DNA from 3 places in the Yersinia enterocolitica subsp. enterocolitica genome. Region 1 is predicted to be linked to each of the others. Evidence: predicted binding sites of a transcription regulator. Region 1 holds the regulator's gene; each other region holds the start of a gene.

Region 1 (6,067 bases):
CTAAGTAAAATCAGGGTGACAAGCTGGGCACTTTGCCCTAAAAATAACCATTAACAAGAAAAAACAGACCGTTTAAGCCCGCCCACTGAGGATCTAACCCCATGGAGTTACAGCTAATATGTCAATTAAACATCCGGTTATAGCCGTCACCGGCTCAAGTGGCGCAGGGACAACCACCACCAGTCTGGCGTTTCGCAAAATTTTTCAGCAATTGAATATCCGTGCAGCGCAAATTGAAGGTGACAGCTTCCATCGCTATACCCGTCCTGAAATGGATACCGTCATCCGTAAGGCACGGGATCAAGGCCGACATATTAGCTATTTTGGCCCAGAAGCCAATGACTTTGGTCAGTTAGAAGAGAGTGTGTCGCAATACGGCGAGCATGGAACTGGGCGCTCACGTAAGTATCTCCATACCTATGATGAAGCCGTGCCCTATAACCAGATCCCAGGCACATTCACCCCTTGGGAGGCGCTGCCGGAACCCACTGATGTGCTGTTTTATGAAGGGCTGCACGGCGGGGTCGTGACCGAACATCATGATGTCGCAAAACATGTCGACTTGCTGGTCGGCGTGGTACCGATAGTCAACCTGGAGTGGATTCAGAAATTAGTCCGCGATACCGGGGAGCGCGGCCATTCCCGTGAAGCGGTGATGGATTCCGTGGTGCGGTCCATGGATGACTACATTAACTACATTACGCCACAGTTCTCACGCACCCATATTAACTTCCAACGCGTTCCGACGGTTGATACCTCTAATCCATTTGCCGCCAAAGCCATTCCGTCACTGGATGAAAGTTTTGTCGTCATTCACTTCAGAGGTTTGGATCAAATCGATTTCCCTTACTTGCTCGCAATGTTGCAAGGGTCGTTTATTTCCAATATCAATACATTGGTGGTACCCGGCGGGAAGATGGGGCTGGCAATGGAGCTGATTATGGCGCCGTTGGTGCAGCAACTACTGGAAGGCAAAAAAATAGGCTAATCTCCTTCGTCCTTGGCGTTGCAGTAAAGCAATTGTTGGAAAGAAAAAATAATTTGATGCTATCCCAACCCAAAGTAGTTGGGGCTGCAGGTAGGCGGCAAGCGAACTCATCCCGATGAGCTTACATAAGTAAGTGATTCGGGTGAGCGAGCGCAGCTAACAACCCTGCAGCTTCAAGTACGAAGGGTTTGCTTAGGCGATGTCACGGATTTCAAAACTGTGGGTAATAGTCGCCGCTTTCCCCAACATTAAAGAAACCGAGCAATACTTCTCAGCCGAAAGCTCAACCGCACGCTCAACGATTTTATCCGTCAAACCTTTGCCGCTGACAATAAAATGCAGGTTAATTTGCGTAAACAGGCGCGGTGCTTCTTCCCGGCGCTGCGAGGTTAATGTCACTTCGCAATCGCGCACATCGTTACGCCCTTTCTGTAAGATAGAAACGACATCAATTGCACTACAGCCACCGGCCGACATTAACAACATTTCCATCGGACTGGGGGCTTTGTCTCCAGCATTCCCATCCATTAAAACTTGATGACCTGAAGCGGACTCACCTAAAAATGTTAGCCCTTCAACCCACTTTACACGTGCCTGCATAACTCTTGCTCCCGGTTAAATTTTCCGATTCAGACTACCCTTTCATTTACAAACTGGCAATGTAACCCGATGTTCATCATGCTGAAGCGATACAACACAAGACACTAGCCTCATCCTGTGCTACAAACAGAACCGAAAGTATTGTTTTTAGAATTAAATAGGGTAGCTTCTCAATACTCAGTGAAGGGTTTCTATCCGGTACCTATCTTGGCTATACCTTTCGGCAGTTGAGCAAATTAATATGCTAAGAGAAAGTGTATTTTATAAGCACGCCGTACAGGGAACTCTGAGCCCTGTTAAGTTAGGCAGCGATAACAACAGAGGATAACAGCGAATGGTTCTCGGCAAGCCACAAACAGACCCGACTCTCGAATGGTTCCTGTCTCATTGCCATATCCACAAATATCCATCGAAGAGTACGCTAATTCACCAAGGTGAAAAGGCCGAAACACTTTACTACATCGTGAAAGGCTCCGTTGCGGTGCTGATCAAAGATGAAGAAGGTAAAGAGATGATTCTCTCCTATCTCAACCAGGGAGATTTCATCGGCGAACTTGGATTATTTGAAGAAGGCCAAGAACGTAGTGCCTGGGTCAGAGCAAAAACTGCCTGTGAAGTGGCTGAAATTTCTTACAAAAAATTCCGCCAGTTAATTCAGGTCAATCCAGATATCTTGATGCGCCTGTCTTCACAAATGGCGAATCGCTTACAGATAACATCTGAGAAAGTGGGTAACCTTGCTTTCCTTGATGTGACTGGACGCATTGCACAAACGCTGCTTAATCTGGCAAAACAACCTGATGCCATGACCCACCCAGATGGGATGCAGATAAAGATTACCCGCCAGGAAATTGGTCAAATAGTTGGCTGCTCCCGCGAAACTGTGGGGCGGATACTAAAAATGCTGGAAGATCAAAATCTGATCTCCGCACACGGTAAAACGATTGTCGTTTACGGCACCCGTTAATTCCCTATAAACCGGTGCTGCTACTTCGGCACCGGTTTTCTTTTGTGTGATTAATAAATTTCTGGGGCCTACATGAAATGGCAACGGCTTATTTATCATCCTGAAGTTAATTATGCGCTCCGCCAAACACTGGTTCTCTGCTTACCGGCGGCATTGGGGTTTGCCGTGGGGGAATTGCGGCTGGGGTTGATGTTCTCCCTGATACCCGCCTGCTGTAATATTGCTTCGCTCGATACTCCCCATCAACATTTCTTCCGGCGGCTGATTGTCGGCGGGACACTCTTTACCTTCAGTAGTTTTCTGACTCAACAATTACTGCTGTGGGATATCCCATTACCGGTGGTGATGCTTGGTCTCGCATTAACGTTGGGGGTAAGTGGTGCTATCAGCCAGCTCAACGGCCGGTTGCTCCCGGCAGCGTTGATCGCCGCTATTTTTAGTCTCAGCATGGTAGGCCGTGCGCCTATTTGGCAAGCGCCATTGATGTGTGCCGTGGGGACTCTCTGGTACGGGGTATTTACCTGGCTATGGTTTCGGTTATGTAAAGACCAGCCCATCCGTGAGCCACTGAGCCAGCTTTATCATCTGTTGGCCGATTATTGCGATGCTGCCTACTCTTTGCTTGGTCAGCACCAGGATGCGGAAAAAGCGATGCCAGCCCTGCTGGATAGGCAGCAAGGTATTATGGATAAAATTAACCAACTTTATCAACAGTTTAATCTACTACCCAATGCCACCAAAAAAGAGCAAAAGCGGCTACTGATACTCTTTCAGATGGCGCTTGATTTGCAGGAACATATCACTGCGGCGATGAATCAGTCAGAAAAGGCGCAAGAGCTGATAGAGCAGAGTTCAATAGAAGCCATCCTTGAACGTAATGTGCAGATTATCTCAACACAAATGCGCACCATCGCCGATAATATTCTCTATCACCACCGCGCGAAGACCCATTTCAGTGCCGGTGATGCGCTGGTCGAGCTGGAAGAGGTTGCCCAGCAACATCCTGATAATCCGGTGGCACAATTCTGCTATTACCATATCAGCCACATTACCCAGATCCTGAGCGATCAGCGCCCGCAATATGACCGCGATTTGATGTCAAGCCAACTATCTCAACCATTCTGGCCAGCGCTTGTTGGCTATCTATCATTTAAATCCAGCGCATTACGTGATGCAGGCCGCATGGGCGTAACGCTGGCAGCGGGCAGTTATATTGGTAGCCTGATCCATCTGCCTAAACCTTATTGGATTTTACTCACCATCATGTTGGTGACGCAAAACGGCTATAACGCCACTAAAATTCGGATTCACCACCGAGCCTTGGGCACTCTGATTGGGCTGTTACTCGCCGCGGCCCTGCTGCATTTTCAAATGCCGGAAGGGACTACGCTGAGCATTATGTTGCTCATCACATTGATAGCCTATCTGGTTCAGCGCAAAAACTATGGCTGGTCAGTCATCTTTAGAACCATCACTACAGTGTATATCTTGCAATTATTGACCGGAGAGGGCGCCGACTTTTTAGTTCCACGATTGCTGGATACCTTAATCGGCTGTGCATTGGCCTTCGCCAGCGCACTATGGCTGTGGCCACAGTGGCAAAGCGGTTTGCTGCGAAAGAATGCGCATCAAGCATTGGAGAGTTATCAGAAGATCCTGCGCATCCTACTGAAACCTAATCCAGATATCGGGCAACTCTCCTATGAACGCATTCAGGTGAACAAAGCCAGCAATGCGGTCCTGAGCTCACTGAATCAGGCCATGCAAGAACCCGGATTTAACTCAAAATATTTGGCCGACATGCGCCTATGGGCTACTCATAGCGAGCTTATTGTTGGGCATATCAATGAGATGACCATCCTGACTCGCGCTTACCCATTGGAAGAATCACCGCTAGAATCAGATAAACGCCACATTCAGCTGACTGTTAAATTGGCGGAAGAATATTTACAGCTTTGTGAGATGGCGATTCAGCAATGCCAGCAACGATTGGAATCGGATAACAGTGAGGGGAATAACGATTTTGTGCAAATGCCAGACATCGATCCTGATACACAAATATCTGAATCGGAACGCAATTTACGGCGTATCTTGTCACATCTCAGTGTAATGCATACCGTTTCATCTCTGGCATGGCAACAACAGCCGCACCACGGTATTTGGCGTCGGCGCAAGTTGCACAGCAAAGCGTAAAAATAAAGAGGCCAAAAAGCCTCAGACTGCTGACAAACTCCAACGACTCGATCTTGCAAGGTGAGGACAGGTAGAAGAGTAAAGCGTCCGCGCCACGGATGGCGCGGGTCGAGCCATCAGGGACGATTTTACGGCGTCTTTACGATCTGCCTGTTTTCACCGATACGGGCACTTTGTCATTAACCTCAGGCCAAAAAGCCTCTTCATAATGCAAAGTTACCCTTGCACCAGGCTGGCAATAACATGTTCCAAACGCGCCATACCTTGCTGGATATCTTCTTGCTCAATCACCAGCGAAGGCGCTAAGCGCAATACATCTGGCCCGGCATTGAGGATCATCAAACCATTCGCTGCCGCGGCAGTCAGGAACTCCCGTGCACGACCATGATATTGCGGTGCTAATTCAGCGCCAATCAATAACCCCATGCCGCGAATATCACTGAACACATGATACTTGTTATTGATATCTTGCAGAGCTTGCACAAATAGGCCGTGGCGCTGTTCAATACCATTAAGTACCTCAGGGGTATTAATGACATCCAACGCGGCTTCTGCCACCGCACAGGCGAGAGGATTGCCGCCATAGGTGGTACCATGTGTCCCTACCGCCATCACCGATGCAATTTCTTCTGTGGTCAGCATCGCGCTGACAGGGAACCCGCCCCCCAGAGCTTTAGCTGTCGTGAGGATATCTGGCGTCACACCATAATGCATATAGGTAAACAGCTTACCGCTGCGCCCCATGCCGCTTTGCACTTCATCAAATACCAACAGCGCTTTATGTTGGTCACAAAGTGCACGTACCCCTTGCAGAAACTCAGGCGTGGCAGCAGTAATCCCACCTTCACCCTGAATAGGCTCCAGCACGACTGCACAAGTATGGTCATCCATGACAGCTTTTACCGCAGCCAAGTCATTAAACGGCACGTGGATAATATCCGCCGGTTTCGGGCCAAACCCATCGGAATACTTTGGCTGCCCGCCAACGGATACAGTAAACAGGGTGCGACCATGAAATGCATTATGGAACGCAATGATTTTAGTTTTATAAGGACTATGGCGTTCAATGGCGTAATGGCGAGCTAACTTAAACGCCGCCTCATTTGCCTCACCACCAGAGTTGGCGAAAAACACCCGATCGGCAAAGGTTGCTGCAATCAGTTTCTGGGCCAAACGCAGTGCTGGCTCATTGGTAAATACGTTACTGGTATGCCATAACATTTCACCTTGTTGATGCAATGCTGCCACCAGTGCCGGATGGCAATGACCCAAGGCAGTAACAGCAATTCCACCTGCAAAATCAATGTATTCAGTACCTT
Region 2 (6,067 bases), 2.3 Mb from region 1:
TCAGCAACTTGAAGATTATATTGTTAAAACATCGAATAATTATCAGGCGGAAATTGGCTCTCTTCTGCGCAAAGTAAAATCTCCAATCATTGCCGGTTTCCTGCTGGGGAAAATCAACCGGGCACGCGATTTGGGTATCACGTTATCTATCAGTGACGATAGCTTGTTGCCCGATACCGATAATGAGCAAATAACGACTACCTTAATTACAGTTTTGGGCAATCTGATTGAGAATGCTATGGAAGCCATTGGCAACCAGTCTCAACGAGAAATTAATGTCAGCTTCCATTATCAAAATGGCCGTGTACATTGCGTTGTCAGTGATGATGGGCCGGGTATTGCAACCGAGTTGCAAGACAGTATTTTTGATAATGGTTTTTCCACGAAAGGAAATGAACACGGCATTGGTTTGAGCCTGGTTCGCCAGAGTTTGGAAAGTATTGGCGGCAATATTGAGTTCGATTCAGAAGCGGGTGTTTTTACCCAATTCTTTATCAACCTCCCCTACGAAGTAACCTCAAATAATATGATCTCCAGTGACAATTATTCAAACAACATCAGCGCGGTAAATCATGATTAATGTATTAATAGTAGATGATGATGCAATGGTAGCTGAGCTGAACAAGTGTTATCTGAGCCAAGTGGCGGGCTTCAACTGCTGCGGCTCAGTCTCCAGTTTACAGCAGGCCCGGGAGCACGTGATGGCAGCGGAACAGCCGATTCACCTGGTCCTGTTAGATGTATTCATGCGCCAGGACAATGGATTAGACTTGCTGCCAGTTTTACGTGAATTCAGTGAGCATACTGATGTTATTGTTATTTCATCTGCGACTGATGTGAATACCATCAAAAAAGCACTGCAATACGGGGTAGTAGATTACTTAATTAAGCCGTTCCAATTCTCACGTTTTGAAGAAGCACTGTCGACTTATCGTGAAAAACAGAGTTTGCTGGGGCAGCGCGAATATTGTGCGCAAGAAGATGTCGATTCATTATTACGGCGTAGTAATGCCACGCCCGTCGAGCGCAAAAAATTACCCAAAGGGCTAACAGCGCAAACACTACGAACTGTATGTGAATGGATTCTGGAAGTACAGGATGGGGAGTTTTCGACGGAGCAGATGGCAAATGCTATTGGTATTTCACGCGTTTCTTGCCGTAAATATTTAATTTACCTTTCCGATACTGAAGTTCTCAGCACTAAAGTTCTGTATGGCGCAACCGGCCGGCCGGTTTATCTCTATAAACTCTTGCCCAGCCAGCAGGAGGTATTAAAACAGTATTGCCAATAGTATTAGCACCAAGAAGAACTTAATTCTCAATGACAAACGGCATCCGATAAAAAATGCCGTTTGTTATGCTATTACTCAAAGTGTTTGTTTAAATTATCCAACCTAACAGCTTTAAATTATCCAACCTAACAACAATGTGGCACCAATTACCGTGGATGCACCGCCAATACGGGTGGCTATCTGTGCAAATGGCATCAATGACATCCGGTTTGAGGCGGAAAGAATAGCAACATCCCCTGTCCCACCGAGTCCGCTGTGGCAACTGGTCACAATGGAGGCTTCCACGGGATACATATTTAGATAGGGAGCAGTAATGAAACTGATGGCCGCCATTGATAAAACAACAGATCCACAAACCACGACATAGCCAACGGAGAATACGGCGACAACACTTTCTAACGGAACATACAACATCCCCAGACCAATCATTAGAGGCCAGACCAACGTAGTAGAAACAAATTTATACCAGCTGTGCGCACCCTGCTCCATTTTTGACGGAATAACCTGCGCGTATTTGCACATCACGGCAATCAAAATCATAAGTACCGGGCCAGGAATATGCACAACCTTTTCAAATAACCCACCTACAATGAAGAATGCACAGGTCATTAATAGCCCACCGCCCATTAACTGAAAATCAGCCTGTTTTGGCCCTTCTTGCGAGGTAAACACCGCATTGTCTTGCGCTGAACGAATTAACATCCCTTCGCCATTCAGATCTTTGCGCCGCATACCGATACGTGCCAACACACCGGCACAGATAATAGCAAAAATGTTTCCGACCACTGCCGCTGGAGCCAACTGGGCAACATAAATATCAGGTGCTTGCCCAAGAATCGCCGAATAAGCCAAGGACAACGGCAAGATACCTTCACCAATGCCACCACCGATGATCGGGACAATAATAAAGAAAAAAGTGTGATAAAGGGAGAAACCGAATAACTTACCCACCAATAACCCGGTAGCGACGGCAGTGATGGTTCCCACTACCAGCGGGATAAACATACGTGTCATTCCCTGAATGAGTACCACGCGATTCATGCCAAGAATACTGCCAACAACCAGACTGGCGATGACAAAATAGAGTAAATTCGCCTCCTTCATCAGCAAGTGAACCGTATCTAACGTATTGGTTTGAAAAATACCAAAGTAGACCAACACTGATGGCACCATCAGACACAATATAGCTGGGCCACCTATGTCTTTTAATACTGGAATATGGCGACCAATATGGGATAACACAAAGCCCATCGTCATAATAACAGCCAAGCCACCAATCATATTTTTGGGTAGATAACTGGCATAAGCCGAAATAAACACAATAGCCGAAATGGTCATAAATAAAGCCATTGGCATAGTGTTTATATTCATTTTGTTCACGTTGGTAATCAACGTTTTGATGGAAAACTTATCTGCCATACCGATCTCTTCGTCGCAAGCAAGAGTGATGTCCTGATTTGTTTTTTTCATTTTAGACCTACTGTTGGGTAGCACCTAAGGAACAAGAGGTAACGTATTGAATGTTATGATCAGCTAATGATATTCGATATTTATCACAGACCTATTTAAGGAAGTAATCGATTAACCTGTCGCTAAAAATTATTATTAACATCAGCAATATTATTATTAACATCAATAATAAAAACAGAAGATGTAAATGCTCAACCTCAAGATACCACTCCACTCAGAGCAAAAGAACAAGAGATACTGATATACTTATTGCATTTGAGAGCATCACGACAGGTTTATTTTAATTAACTTAACTCGGTGTTTTGTAATTAAAAAATCCGAATGTAATCAAGTTTCTCTGTTATGCTTTTTTAGTTAAAAATGGTTAGATTAAAATCTTTGTTTAGATATAAACACTTTGCATGCATGAAATCGCTCGCTTACGACAGCCAGTCTACTCGTGGCCTTAAGTGCTATAGCTTAGCGGCTGCCCCCAGTTTCAACGCAGTATGCTATCAATGCCTGGAGTAATACCTTATTGGCAACCCTTTATATTGATCATAATTAAAACACCTATAGACCCGATGCCAAAGTATGTGTTTTGTGCCCAAAAGACAAACCATGCATATAAAAAGAATATCTGCATAAAAGTTTTCATCTAATTCAACCAATTAAGATCAACTGCAATTTAATCCAAAATGATAGTAATAAAATATAAAGCCAGGCTAAAAATAGTATCGATAGAAAATATACAGAATTGATTTATAGTAAAAAAACAAGCTCTCCGCATTCATCGACATAACAACCGGTTACGAGTTGTTCTAAAAACAATCAATAGTTACACTAAATGTATTAATATGTAAGCATGCGGTGTAATTATAAATTAACCTTAGCCATTCAATTAGTGACTTCGTTAATGCCGCAAAAAAAATAATTTATAAGTGAATATTTTTTTGCCTCATCACGATAGAAACGATAGCATGCCCTCCCATAATTCAAGAGTAATGATCAAAGCCACAACAAGTGAAGGCGCTAAGACGCTATTTATGCATTAACCTTTAGCAATCGGTTGCAGTAATACATTCACGATGATTGCACAACAGACAGGAAAATAGGGAATGTCTATGATGTCAGGAAAGCACTCTGCAGAAACCCATCACGACGCAAAAAAACGCTGGTTAGATTCTCATGATACTGGCTATCACAAAAGTATGGGCCGACGTCATATACAAATGATAGCGATCGGCGGTTCTATTGGTACCGGCCTATTTTTAGGTACAGGTGCTCGTTTGCAAATGGCAGGCCCAGCATTAGCATTGGTTTATTTGGTATGCGGGGTTTTCTCATTTTTCATTCTCAGAGCCCTCGGCGAACTGATTTTACACCGCCCCTCCAGTGGTAGTTTTGTCTCTTATGCTCGCGAGTTTCTCGGCGAAAAGGCATCCTATGTTGCTGGATGGATGTATTTTCTCAACTGGGCAATGACAGGGATCGTCGATATTACCGCCGTTGCTCTCTATATGCATTATTGGGGAACCTTCTCTGATGTACCCCAATGGCTGTTTGCGTTAGGCGCACTTTCAATTGTCGCCACCATGAATATGATTGGCGTTAAATGGTTTGCGGAGATGGAATTCTGGTTCGCATTGATTAAAGTGGCCGCCATCTCCATATTTCTGGTCGTCGGGGTTGTCTTTCTTGGAACCGGCCAGAGTGTAGGTGAACACTCGTCCGGTATGCATCTGATCACTGATAATGGCGGATTCTTCCCCCACGGGTTACTTCCCGCACTGGTATTAGTTCAGGGAGTTATATTTGCTTTTGCAGGTATTGAGTTAATTGGCACCGCAGCCGGCGAGTGCAAAGACCCAGAGAAAATGCTACCCAAAGCGATCAATAGTGTGATTTTACGTATTGGCCTGTTTTATGTCGGCTCAGTGGTCCTGTTGGTATGTTTACTCCCCTGGAATGCCTATCAGGCCGGCCAAAGCCCTTTCGTGACATTCTTCAGTAACTTAGGCGTTCCTTATATTGGGACAATCATGAATATAGTGGTGCTATCCGCCGCTCTTTCCAGCCTGAACTCGGGGCTGTATTCTACAGGTCGCATTCTACGTTCATTATCGATGGGCGGTTCAGCACCAAAATTCATGTCCCAAATGAGTCCCCAATCAGTCCCTTATGCCGGGATACTGGTCACTGTCGGCATTTATGTTTTTGGTGTAGTGCTTAACTTTCTCGTCCCATCACAGGTATTTGAGATTGTTTTGAATATTGCGTCGCTAGGGATTATTAGCTCATGGGCATTCATTATTGTGTGTCAGATGAAATTACGTCAGGCGATAAAGAACGGCACGGCCAAACCCGTCGCCTTTAAAATGCCCGGTGCTCCCGTGACATCCTGGCTAACCCTATTTTTCCTGGCCGGTGTATTAATCATGATGGCGTTAGATTATCCGAATGGTACCTGGACCGTTGCGACTTTACCTGTCATCGCCGTATTGTTAGTCGTTGGCTGGTTTAGTTTGCGTAAACGCGCCCGAGAAGTTGCAGCAGAACACAGAAATATGCCAGTCAAAGAAAGTGGCGCTAAAACAGTGCAACCTCTGATTTGTATGAACAAAAGCCAGTAGGTTAAAAAAGACATTCAGCCCGTAGCTTGATAAACAAACTTACGGGCTAAATTTAACGCGAATACGGCTAAGATTAATATTAAACCGCTATTGAATAATGCAACGGACACTACCGATTGATTCAATAATAGTGAGTAAAGTTAAAGGACTACAGTTTACTGAGAAGAAAATCGCGTAAAACGACTGCTTGATTATTTTGCTCATCACGACTGCCATATAGCAACGTGATTGGCTGTTGCTTCAACACCGCCAGCAAAGGTTCCCAAGCCGTAGAGTTATTGAGCTGGGCCCGATAGCGTATGACAAATTCCGGCCAATCCAAATGCTGATGAAACCATTGCCGCAACGCGTTATCCGGTGCGACCTCTTTTAGCCATACAACCCCCTCCAGGCGCGCCTTACTGATCCCACGCGGCCATAAACGGTCAACCAAGAAAGTATTGGCCTGATAAGGTGGTTCAGCATCATAGACCCGTTGCAATGTAACCTTATTTATACTCACAGCAATCTCCTTCGCTCTTTTCACTACTCCAATTAAATCAGTGACAGAGAATAAATTCGTGAAGATTCACCCCATGGGTGATAGCCCATCCCGGTAAAAGTAAAACCATATTTTTCATAGAAACCAATATGGTCAGTGCATAAATGTAACTCGTCGAAACCGATGCTTTTGACCTCTTCCGCCAAGTGCTT
Region 3 (6,067 bases), 1.9 Mb from region 1:
ACAGACAGAGTAAATATAGGGGGGGGTTAAGCGTCTTCAGACTGCTGACAACCCCCAACGACTCGATCTTGCCAGGTGAGGACAGGCAGAAGAGTAAAGCGTCCGCGCCAGGGGGGGCGCGGCTCGAGCCTACAAGGATGCTTGTTTTAACAAAGAAAGTACGGCGTCTTTACGATCTGCCTGTTTTCACCGACACGGGCACTTTGTCATTAAGCTCAAGGGGCGATTAAACCCCTTTATCGTGATGTACCAATATGCCTGACTCAGCGATTCAGGTGGTAATAGACTTCATTCCAGCGAATTTCATTTTTGAATGCTGGCAATGTGGTGTCGTTATCGATAAGAAGGAACTCAATACCGTGCATTTCAGCATACAAACGCAACTCATCCACACCAATAGCTTGTGAGAACACGGTATGGTGCGCACCACCAGCGATAATCCATGCCTCGGCGGCGGTTGCCAGTGAAGGCTGAGCTTGCCAAATAGCGCGCGCTACCGGTAGTTTTGGTAATGGATGCGGTTGCTCGACGGTATCAACCACATTGACCAACAAGCGGAAGCGATTACCCATATCAATTAAGCTGGCATTCAGTGCCGGGCCTGCCGGAGTCGAGAAGATCAACCGGGCGGGATCGGCTTTACCGCCAATACCTAAATGCTGCACGTCCAACAGTGGTTTTTCTTCTTTGGCGATAGATGGGCACACTTCCAGCATATGAGAACCCACCACCAGATCATTACCTGGCTGGAAGTTATAGGTGTAATCCTCCATAAAGGAGGTGCCGCCTTTTAGGCCGGTACCCATGACTTTCAGAATGCGTAATAATGCGGCGGTTTTCCAATCACCTTCGCCACCAAAACCGTAACCTTGTTGCATCAGGCGTTGAACCGCCAAGCCCGGTAACTGTTTTAATCCATATAGATTTTCAAAGTTAGTGGTGAAAGCCTTAAAACCACCTTGTTCCAGAAAACGCTTCATACCTAATTCAATACGCGCGGCATCCAGTAGGTTTTCGCGTTTATTGCCATGCAGTTGCACGGCATCTGTCAGCCGGTAAGTGGCTTCATATTCTTCAACCAAGGCATCAATCTCACCTTTGCTGACCGCATCCACCACGGTGACTAAATCACCGATACCATAGGCATTAACCGAGTAACCAAACTGGATCTGTGCTGCAACTTTATCCCCTTCGGTCACCGCGACTTCGCGCATATTATCGCCGAAACGGGCAACTTTCAGTTGTTGGCTCTCCTGTTTGGCTGCCGCAACGCGCATCCACTGACCAATCCGCTGATGAGCTTCTTTATCTTGCCAATGACCGGTGATAACACTGTGTTGCTGGCGCATACGTGCGCCGATAAAACCAAACTCACGGCCACCATGAGCAGTTTGGTTCAAGTTCATAAAGTCCATATCCATGGTTTCCCATGGGATCTGTGCATTAAATTGAGTATGGAATTGCAGCAACGGTTTATGCAGAATGCTCAGTCCACCAATCCACATTTTGGCCGGTGAGAAGGTATGCAGCCAGGTCATGACGCCAATACAGGCGGTATCGTAGTTGGCCTCACGACACAACGCGGTAATTTCATCTGGGGTGGTCACCAAAGGTTTAAGCACCAGTTTGACCGGCAAGCCCGCTTCACTATTGAGGCTATTGACGACATGATGGGCATTATCCATAACTTGTTGCAGGGTTTTAGGGCCATACAGGTTTTGACTGCCTATCACAAACCACACTTCTGATTGCTTGAATACGTCCATCTGATACTCCATTTAATCAATTTTTATACAACATAAAGTGATAAATCAGCCGGTTAATCACGCTTCGGTTACCGGTGCGTAGTGTGGCTCAGCGGATAGACACCACTGTTGATAGCGTTGATAAAGCTGTTGATAGCGGGCAACTTGTGCTGCATTGGGGGTCAGGGTGCGTTCAATCTTACACGCCATATGTTGTTGTGCTGTCGGTACATCAGCAAACACACCAGCGGCCACAGCGGCAAAAATCGCCGCGCCCAAGGCGCAACATTGATCGGATGCCACAATCTGGATCGGTCGGTTCATGACATCAGCGCAAACCTGCATGATAACCGGCGATTTGCGTGCAATACCGCCCAATGCCAGCACGTTCTCCACCGGAATGTCTTGCTGTTCGAAGCATTCCATAATTGCGCGGGCACCAAATGCGGTGGCAGCGATAAACCCGCCAAATAGCGTGGGAGCATCCGTTCCCAGATTGAGATCAGTGATAACGCCTTTTAGTCGCTGATTGGCATTCGGGGTGCGGCGGCCATTAAACCAATCCAATACCACTGGCAGATTATCAAGTGAGGGATTTTTAGCCCATTCAGCCGTCAGTGAAGCCAGTAGGGTAGATTCAATCTGTTTTAACTGTGGTTGTAATTCTGGTTGTGTCAGTGCAGCTTGATGCAGTGGCCAGCTCAATAAACGGCTGAACCAGGCATACATGTCACCGAATGCTGACTGGCCCGCTTCCATACCAATCCAGCCGGGAACAACACTGCCTTCTACTTGCCCACAAATCCCAGCGATAGCCCGCTCACCGACGAGCTTTTTATCGGCAATCAAAATATCGCAAGTAGAAGTGCCGATAACTTTAACCAAAGTATAAGGTTGAGCACCGGCACCGACGGCACCCATATGACAATCAAATGCACCACCTGAAATAACCACAGTCGCAGGCAGCCCCAAACGCTCGGCCCATTCAGCGGTAATCAGACCAACCTGGCGTTCAGCGGTATAGGTATCAGTGAACATCGGGTAATCGAGTTGGCTGACTAAACTGTTATCAAGTGCGGCCAGGAATTCACGCGGTGGTAATCCTCCCCATGAGGGGTGCCACAAGCTTTTATGCCCCGCAGCGCACCGACCCCGCTGAATATCTTTAGGGGCAGTGGTGCCTGAAAGTAGCGCCGGAACCCAGTCGCATAGTTCAATCCATGATACCGCCGCATCTCGCACCGCTTTATCGGCGCGCGTGACATGCAGAATTTTCGCCCAAAACCATTCAGAAGAGTAAACCCCACCAATATAACGCGAATAATCCTCAAATTCGCCACTGCGACATAACCGGTTGATTTCTTCAGCTTCTTCTATGGCGGTGTGATCTTTCCATAGCACGAACATCGCATTAGGGTTTTCAGCAAAATCAGGACGTAACGCCAATACCTGACCTTGTTCATCAATCGGTGCGGGGGTGGAACCGGTGGTATCCACGCCGATGCCAATAATGTGTTGGCGTTGTTCTACTGACAGGCGGCTAACGACTTGGCGAATAGCCTGTTGCATGGCTTCGATGTAGTCGAGGGGATGATGACGGAACTGATTTTGCGCAGCGTGGCTGTAGAGGCCTTTCTGCCAGCGAGGGTAGTAAACAACTTCAGTGTCTATCTCAGTGCCATCCTGACAATCCACCGCCAATACCCGAACGGAATCGCTGCCAAAATCCAACCCGAGCGAGATAGCCTCTTTTGTCAAAAAAGGGCGTTCTGCCGATATAACGTCGCCTGTCATGGTGGTTGCTCCTAACTCATTACTGAAAACAAGGATTCATGGGCAATTGCCTATTAATTGCTAACAAAGATAGGAGTGAGTGACAGCAAGAGGTGAGGAGTCAATAGCTGGAAGTATGCACTTTTCTGCTTCCTATAGCGTTTTTGTGATGCTAGTCAAAAGTTAGCAATAGGTTAAATTTGCTGAATACATGGATAAATAAACTGTAATCCCTGGATGTGATAGCGCTCTACATTCTGACACGTAATTAACGTTAAAACTGTTCCTGTCTTAGCGGATATGGTGAGGTTAGGTCGCTTTTAATAAAGGATTAAAGCTTATTAACGTTGAAAAATACGATTGATAACGTTTCCACTGAAAAACGATTGATTGTGGTTGATGTCGATTAAATAAACAAAAAATATCTCTTCCTACAAAAAAAGTCCGGAGAACACTATGCATAAATTAACTAAAGCGCTGGCAGTGGTTGGGTTAGCGGCAGTTATGTCACATTCAGCTATTGCCGAAAGCATGAAACTAGGATTTTTAGTTAAGCAACCTGAAGAACCTTGGTTCCAGACCGAGTGGAAGTTTGCCGATAAAGCGGGCAAAGATTTAGGTTTTGAAGTGATAAAAATTGCCGTGCCCGATGGTGAAAAAACCTTAAATGCTATCGACAGTCTGGCCGCCAGTGGTGCGAAAGGTTTCGTTATCTGTACCCCTGATCCGAAACTAGGGCCAGCCATTGAAGCTAAGGCTCGCAGTTATAACCTGAAAGTGATCGCAGTTGACGATCAATTCGTCAATGCCAAAGGCAAACCCATGGAGAGCGTGCCATTGGTGATGATGGCGGCGACCAAAATTGGTGAGCGCCAAGGGCAGGAACTGTGGAAAGAGATGAATAAACGGGGGTGGCAGCCAGGGGAAACCGCCGTTATGGCGATCACTTCTGATGAGCTGGACACCGCGCGCCGTCGCACTTCTGGCTCAATGGACGCATTGAAAGCTGCGGGCTTCCCGGAAAAACAGATCTACAAAGTTCCCACTAAATCCAATGATATCCCAGGGGCATTCGATGCCGCTAACTCTATGTTAGTACAGCATCCTGAAGTGAAAAACTGGCTGATCGTCGGGATGAACGACAACACCGTATTGGGTGGTGTGCGTGCCACTGAAGGTCAGGGCTTTAAGGCGCCGAATGTGATAGGCATTGGTATCAATGGGGTTGATGCGGTTAGCGAACTGTCCAAAGGTCAGGCGACTGGCTTCTACGGTTCTCTGTTACCAAGCCCGGATATCCACGGTTATAAGAGCATTCAGATGCTGCATGACTGGGTCACCAAAGATGTTGAGCCAGCGAAATTTACTGAAGTGACTGATGTGGTGCTGATCACCCGCGATAACTTCAAAACTGAGTTAGAGAAGAAAGGCTTGATGTAATTCCACTACACGCTATGGCGCACTGGGGTCATTTGATATTTGGCCCCGGTGCAACCCAATCTTTATAAGGAAACCATCATGTCAGCACTCCATTCTGCGTTACAGGCCGAGCTGGAAGCCGAACAGTCACCGTATCTGGCTTTTTGTGGCATCGGAAAAAGTTTCCCCGGTGTGCAAGCGCTGGATGATATCAGTTTTACCTGTCAGGCCGGGCAAATCCATGCCCTGATGGGGGAGAATGGCGCAGGGAAATCGACTCTGCTAAAAATTCTCAGCGGCAATTACACCCCGACTCAGGGTGAGATTCATATTAAAGGCAAAGCCGTTAATTTTACCAATACCACCGAAGCGCTTGATGCGGGAGTGGCAATCATTTATCAGGAACTGCATTTGGTTCCGGAAATGACAGTGGCAGAAAATATCTATTTAGGCCAATTGCCCACCAAGATGGGCATGGTTGATCGTAAATTGCTGCGTTATGAGTCCAGCTTACAACTCGCGCATTTGGGGCTGGATATTGACCCCGATACTCCACTCAAATACCTCTCCATCGGCCAATGGCAGATGGTGGAAATTGCTAAGGCACTGGCGCGTAATGCCAAAATTATTGCGTTTGATGAGCCGACCAGTTCGCTTTCTGCGCGGGAAATCGAGCAACTGTTCCGGGTGATCCGTGAGTTACGTGCTGAAGGGCGCGTCATATTGTATGTCTCTCACCGTATGGAAGAAATCTTTGCGCTGAGTGATGCCATTACCGTGTTCAAAGATGGCCGCTACGTACGCACTTTTGATGATATGGCGCAGGTGAATAATGATTCGCTGGTACAAGCCATGGTCGGGCGCAATCTGGGGGATATTTATGGTTATCTGCCACGTGACATTGGGCCTGAGCGCCTGACATTACAAAACGTCAAAGCCATTGGTGTGAAATCTCCCATTAGCCTAACCGTACATCAAGGTGAGATTGTCGGCTTGTTTGGGCTGGTCGGTGCAGGGCGCAGCGAATTACTTAAAGGGCTATTTGGTGGCACCAAACTGACCAGTGGGCAGGTTTTACTGGATGGCAAGCCGCTCACTATTCGCTCGCCGATTGATGCCATTACCGCCGG

What was found. The regulator CRP, encoded in region 1, controls carbon source genes, mostly activating them, when cyclic AMP is high. The targets are predictions, from matches to a motif close to ATGTGANNNNNNTCACAT.
Region 2: the regulator CRP is predicted to act here: its motif matches at 2,834-2,851, upstream of FGL26_RS03045 (2-hydroxycarboxylate transporter family protein).
Region 3: the regulator CRP is predicted to act here: its motif matches at 3,683-3,700, upstream of FGL26_RS05215 (arabinose ABC transporter substrate-binding protein).

The regions. Positions count from the first base shown of each region.
Region 1 is NZ_LR590469.1:3,004,985-3,011,051, forward strand. Features, by position in the region: gene FGL26_RS14480 (phosphoribulokinase) at 119-988, shown strand; gene FGL26_RS14485 (OsmC family protein) at 1,181-1,588, opposite strand; gene crp (cAMP-activated global transcriptional regulator CRP) at 1,923-2,555, shown strand; gene FGL26_RS14495 (YccS/YhfK family putative transporter) at 2,628-4,748, shown strand; gene argD (bifunctional acetylornithine/succinyldiaminopimelate transaminase) at 4,965-6,067, opposite strand, start outside.
Region 2 is NZ_LR590469.1:657,394-663,460, reverse strand. Features, by position in the region: gene FGL26_RS03055 (sensor histidine kinase) at 1-580, shown strand, start outside; gene dcuR (two-component system response regulator DcuR) at 573-1,292, shown strand; gene FGL26_RS03045 (2-hydroxycarboxylate transporter family protein) at 1,404-2,762, opposite strand; gene ansP (L-asparagine permease) at 3,860-5,374, shown strand; gene FGL26_RS03035 (DUF488 domain-containing protein) at 5,523-5,876, opposite strand; gene FGL26_RS03030 (GNAT family N-acetyltransferase) at 5,909-6,067, opposite strand, start outside.
Region 3 is NZ_LR590469.1:1,120,068-1,126,134, reverse strand. Features, by position in the region: gene FGL26_RS05230 (type I secretion system permease/ATPase) at 1-13, shown strand, start outside; gene araA (L-arabinose isomerase) at 264-1,766, opposite strand; gene FGL26_RS05220 (ribulokinase) at 1,824-3,539, opposite strand; gene FGL26_RS05215 (arabinose ABC transporter substrate-binding protein) at 3,975-4,958, shown strand; gene araG (L-arabinose ABC transporter ATP-binding protein AraG) at 5,037-6,067, shown strand, end outside.